Regions from separate parts of the Streptomyces sp. AA4 genome, predicted to be linked through region 1. Evidence: riboswitches for the same ligand, from Rfam matches in the RefSeq annotation. Region 1 holds a riboswitch; the other holds the start of a gene.
The links. Region 1 has a riboswitch for S-adenosylmethionine ahead of SSMG_RS24185 (aminotransferase class V-fold PLP-dependent enzyme). Riboswitches for the same ligand answer to the same signal wherever they lie in the genome.
Positions count from the first base shown of each region.

Region 1 (2,852 bases):
CCTGCCGGGCGCGCGGGGTCCGTTCGCCGCGCTCGGTGTCGATCTCGCGACGGTGAGTGCCGCCGAGGCTTCGTAACACACCTGCGCGGTCCCCCCGCACCGGTGGTGCGCGCTCGGGAACCGGACACTGCCTCACTATTCTGGACGCCTGCGGGCGACCGGGAGGGAGGCGGAGCGGTGGACGAGCTTCCCATGGTGCTGGGCGTCGGAGCGCTGGTTCTGGTCGTCTCGGTCGTCGCCGTGCGGGTGTCCATCCGGCTCGGATTCCCGTCGCTGCTGCTGTATCTCGGGATCGGCGTCGTGCTCGGCGAGGCCGGATTCGGCATCCGCTTCGACAATCCGGCGCTCACCCAGTCCCTCGGGCTCGCCGCGCTCGTCCTGATCCTCACCGAGGGCGGGCTCACCACGCGCTGGTCCGCGGTGAAACCCTCGCTGGGGCCCGGAATCCTGCTGTCCACAGTGGCCGTGGTGATCAGCATCGCGGTCACCGGCGCGGCCTTGCACTGGCTGCTCGGCCTCGACTGGCGGCTGGCCCTGCTGTGGGGCGCGGTTCTGGCGTCCACCGACGCCGCGGCGGTGTTCTCCGTGCTGCGCACGGCCGGGGTCGGCAAACGGCTCGTCGGCTCGCTGGAACTGGAATCCGGCATCAACGACGCGCCCGCCTACATCGCGGTCGTCGTGCTCGCGTCCGGAGAGGCGATCGACTGGTCGCTGCCGCTGCTGGTGGTCTACGAACTGCTCACCGGCCTCGCGCTCGGGCTCGCGTTCGGCTGGCTGGGCGCGCAGGCATTGCGCCGGGCCGCGCTCCCGGCGACCGGCCTGTACCCGCTCGCGACGGTCGCGGTGTGCGTGCTCGCGTACTCCTCGGGACAGCTGGCGCACGCGTCCGGGCTGCTCGCCACCTACGTCGCCGGCCTGGTGCTGGGCAACTCCAAGCTGCCGCACCGCTCGGACACCCTGTCGTTCGCCGAAGGGCTCGGCTGGCTCGCGCAGATCGGGCTGTTCGTGCTGCTCGGCCTCTTCGCGTCGCCGACCCGGCTGCTCGAAACGCTCATCCCGGGCCTGGTCGCGGGCGCGGTGGTGCTGCTGCTCGCGCGGCCGCTCTCGGTCGTCCTGTCGCTGCTGCCGTTCCGGTTGCCGTGGCGGGAAGTGACGTTCCTGTCCTGGGCCGGGCTGCGCGGCGCGGTGCCGATCGTGCTCGCGATGATCCCGCTGTCCGAAGGCGTGCCGGGCGCGCAACGGCTCGTGGACGCGGTTTTCGTGCTCGTCATCGTGCTCACCCTGCTGCAGGGCGCGACGCTCAGCCCGCTCGCGCGGATCCTCGGGCTGGCGAAGGCGACGCAAGCGCACGAGATCGAGGTCGACTCCGCCCCGCTCGACGAACTCGGCGCGGAACTGCTGCAGGTGCGCATCCAGAAGGGGTCGAAACTGCACGGCGTGTACCTGTCGGAGCTGCGGCTGCCCGCCGGCGCGACGGTCAGCCTCGTGGTGCGCGGCGGGACGGGCTTCACCCCGCAGAAAACGAGCCGCTTGCAGGTCGAGGACCAGCTTCTGGTGGTCACGACCGCCGCCGACCGCGACGCGACCGAACGGCGCATCCGGGCCGTGGACCGCGCCGGCCGCCTCGCGCGCTGGCACGGGGAATCCGGGGCCTGATTCTTCCGTCCTTTGTGGACTGTATCTGTGACTGCCGTCTCAGATCACGAGACGGGGCTGGTTTCGCCCGCGGGTGGTCCGCTATCTTCGGTTCCAGGTCATGAGTGCCAGCGCGAAGCCCCGGCTTGCTGGCCGGCAACCCTCCTACCGCGGTGGGGTGCCCCGGGTGAGGACCAGGCCGGTCGCGCAGTGCGGCGGGCAAGCGCGGGCCCCTCGCCGGGGGTCCCCCGGAACGCCGAGGAGGCGCCGTCATGACTCTCGCACTCGACCGGTCCACGGAAACTGTTTCTGCTGTTCCCGCTGTCGCTGGTGCCGCGTTGCGGGTCCCGCTGGTCACCGGCGGCGACATCGGCTACGCGAACCTCGACCACGCGGCCAGCGCGCCCTGTCTGGACGCGGTGCGCACGGCGGTCGACGAGTTCCTTCCCTGGTACGCCAGCGTGCATCGCGGCGCGGGCTTCGCTTCGCAGGTCTCGACGCGGCTGTACGAGCGGACCCGGGACGTGCTGCGCCGGTTCGTGGACGCCCGCAGCGGCGACTCGGTGATCTTCACCCGCAACACCACTGACGCGTTCAACCTGCTGGCGAAAGCGTTGCCGCGCAAGACTTCTGTGGTCGTGTTCGACAGCGAGCACCACGCCGCGCTGCTGCCGTGGCGGGGTCCGAACGTCCGGCGCGTGCAGCTGCCGCGAACCCGGCTCGCCGCGGTGTCCGTTGTGGACGAAGCCCTCGCGGAATGCCCGCAGGGGCCCCGGCTGGTGGTGGTCGCCGGAGCGTCCAACGTGACCGGCGAGCTGCTGCCGGTCGCGGAAATCGCCGCGGTGGCCCGGAAACACGGTGCCCGGGTCGCGCTCGACGCCGCTCAGCTCGCGCCGCATCGGCGAATTTCGTTGCGGGAGCTGGATGTCGACTACGTCGCGCTGTCCGGGCACAAGCTGTACGCGCCGTTTGGGGCGGGAGCGCTGATCGGCCGCAGCGACTGGCTGCGGGCCGCTGAGCCGTACCTGGCTGGTGGCGGCGCGACGAAACTGGTGACCGAGGAAGCCGTCGTGTGGAACAGCGGTGAGGAACGACACGAGGCCGGTTCGCCGAATACCGTTGGCGTGTATGCGCTTGGAGTGGCTTGCGAACAGCTGGCGGCGCATTGGGACGCGGTTGGTGCGCATGAGGCCGCGCTGCTGGAGCGGCTGCGCAAG
Region 1 covers NZ_GG657746.1:5,281,202-5,284,053, reverse strand. The annotation lists gene SSMG_RS24195 (helix-turn-helix transcriptional regulator) at 1-76, shown strand, start outside; gene SSMG_RS24190 (potassium/proton antiporter) at 178-1,656, shown strand; SAM riboswitch class IV at 1,753-1,867, shown strand; gene SSMG_RS24185 (aminotransferase class V-fold PLP-dependent enzyme) at 1,908-2,852, shown strand, end outside.

Region 2 (2,852 bases), 2.1 Mb from region 1:
ACTTCGCCCAGGTGTCCTGATTCCCGGGGCGAGGTGTCCCGCGGACGCGGCGAGGGCCGCCCCGCCGAAAGGGGACGGCCCTCGAAAACCGCTTGGGCAAAGGGAAACTCAGGCGGCGACGACGCTCTGCGGACCGCGGGCCGGCTGGCTCACGTGCGCGCCCCGGTCGGAGATCCAGGACAGCGCGGCGTCGGCCCGCTCGCCGCGGACGCCGAGGCGGAACCGGGCGATCGGGGTGTCCCCGATGCGGGTGAGACCGCCGCCGATGGTGGCGAGCTCCACGTCAAAGCGGCTGGCCGCCTCGGGCAGCAGGGCGCCCACCGACGCGAAACCGATCAGGACGACGTCGACCGCGCGGTCGTACTTCGCGGACTGGGCGCGCGAGGTCTCGATCGACGGCAGCACCGCCTGCGCGGTCCAGCTGTCCGGCGTCGAGATCAGGTCGAGCACCGTGCCGCGTTCGACGATCGCACCGTTGTCGAGCACCGCGACGTCGTCGCAGACCCGGCGGACGACGTCCGCGTCCGGCGTGGTGACGACGACCGTCACACCCAGCTCGGCCCGCGCCCGGTCGAGCACGGCGAGCACCGCGCCGGCGTCCTCGGCCGCGATCCCGGCGGTCGGGTCGTCGGCGAGCAGCACCGCCGGTCCGGCGGCGAGCGCCTTCGCGACCGCGACCCGGCGGAGCTGGCCTTCGGTGAGTTCTTCGGGCTTCTGCGCGGCGCGCGGGGTGAGGCCGACGAGGTCGAGCAGCGAACCGACCCGGCTGCGCCGCTGCGGGCCGTCGACGCCGAGCTGCTCCAGCGGGCTGGCGATGTTGCCGGCGATGGTGCGCTCGGCGATCAGCTCGGGCTTGGTCCCGACGACACCCAGCTGGCGGCGGATCTCCCGCAGCCGCTTGCCGTCGAGCGTCGCGGTGTTGAGGCCGTCGAGGCGCACGACGCCGCGGTCGGGACGCTCCTGCAGCGCGATGCAGCGGGCGAGGGTCGACTTGCCGGAACCGGACGGACCCACGATCCCGAACAGGGAACCGGCTTGCACGTCAACACTCACGTCGCGCAGCGCGGCGACACGATTTCCGTGGAAGGGAAAGGACTTGGACACGTTTTCGACAGTGATCACGAAAGGGCTCCAGGCAAACGAGGCGCAGCGCCGTTTCCGGGCGCGCCAGGCGTCATCGAATTACCGTCCACTGTGGACGGCGCAAGAAAACTGCGGAAAAAACGATCAGGCGATGACCATGGAGCGTCGACACGCACATACCGAGCGGCGACCTTCGTCGACTACGCGCCGGCGGGTCAGCAGGAGCGGGCGGGTGACCCTCTTCATCGAAAACAGCCTCCATCGGTCCTGGCGGTAGCACCTGCCCTGCGGAGGGTGGTTGCTGCGACTTCGGCGAGCCAGGTCTCTCAGTCGCTCGGGATGGACGCTTTCGAGTAAAGCCGATCCCATTGGCTGAACGCAAGCGCGTTGGTGCAGATCACACGTCTGGTGGTGCCCGCATGCCGGGACCCGGCGTCCAGGACCCGGAAACCCGGAAGCTCGGTCGCCGAACAGTGCCTCGACCTGCGAAACGCGCGCGGCGGAGCCCGGCGGCGAACAAGTTCGTTCCACTGTGGACGATCAAGGAGCTTTGTGGAACAAGAGTTTTCTCGTTGTCAAGTGGGGGTCGCTCGCGGGCCGCGTGGCCCGGACAATCGGGTTCGCAGCGGGGCCGAGATAGGTCAGGGAAGCGAAGCACCTTCGGGCGGGGCCGCTGAACAATGCGGGGTGTGGAGCAAGCAAGCTCCCCCGAATGCCGAGCCGCTCGTCACAGGTGGCGGGCGGTTTCCGGGGTCCAGGCACGATCACCGAGCGTAGCTCTACGACGACGAATGACCCACAATCAGCGACGACCCAAGATCACCGGACAACGCAGCGAAACTAATGGGCTCCATCCGGAATACCCGTGGTGGCACCGCCGTTGGACGTCGCAAGGCGCACACCGTGGGAGGGGGTCACTTTGCGGCAGCCGCGATCCGCGCGAACGCGTGCACGTCCAGCTGCTCCCCGCGCGTCTTCGGATCGATCCCCGCCTCGGCGAGCAGCTCGCCGGCCCGCTCGGCGGAACCCGCCCATCCGGCCAGCGCGGCCCGCAAAGTCTTGCGCCGCTGCGAGAACGCAGCGTCGACCACCGCGAACAACCGCGCGCGATCCACTCCGGCGACCGGGTCGGTCCGGGTGAACGAGACCAGCGCGGAATCGACGTTCGGCACCGGCCAGAACACCGCGCGCGGCACGGCGGCGACCTTGCGCGCCGGGCCGTACCAAGCGAGTTTCACGCTCGGCACGCCGTAAGTCCGGCTGCCCGGTCCGGCGGCCATCCGGTCGGCGACCTCGGTCTGGACCATGACCAGCCCGCTGCGCAGCGACGGCAGCTCGGCCAGCAGGTGCAGCACCACCGGCACCGCGACGTTGTACGGCAGGTTCGCCACGATCGACACCGGCTCGGCCGGGAGGTCGGCCGCCCGCACCCGCAGCGCGTCCGCGCCGACGACGGTCAGCCGGTCCGCTGCCTCGGGCGCGCGCTCGGCGACCGTGCGCGGCAGGCGGGCGGCCAGCACCGGGTCGATCTCCACGGCGACGACCTGAGCGCCCGCGGCGAGCAGGCCGAGCGTCAGCGACCCGAGACCGGGCCCGACCTCCAGCACGACGTCCCCCGGCCGCACGCCGCCGAGTTCGACGATGCGGCGGACCGTGTTGGGGTCGTGCACGAAGTTCTGCCCGAGCTTCTTCGTGGGCCGGACGTCGAGTTCGTCGGCCAGCCCGCGGATTTCGGCGGGCCCCAGCAGTTCCACCACCGGACGAGCCTA
Region 2 covers NZ_GG657746.1:7,352,653-7,355,504, forward strand. The annotation lists gene SSMG_RS33425 (methionine ABC transporter ATP-binding protein) at 109-1,122, opposite strand; SAM riboswitch class I at 1,339-1,429, opposite strand; gene rsmA (16S rRNA (adenine(1518)-N(6)/adenine(1519)-N(6))-dimethyltransferase RsmA) at 1,998-2,840, opposite strand.
Region 2: it holds a riboswitch for S-adenosylmethionine, as region 1 does, so the genes downstream of both, SSMG_RS33425 (methionine ABC transporter ATP-binding protein) here and SSMG_RS24185 (aminotransferase class V-fold PLP-dependent enzyme) in region 1, are expected to answer to the same signal.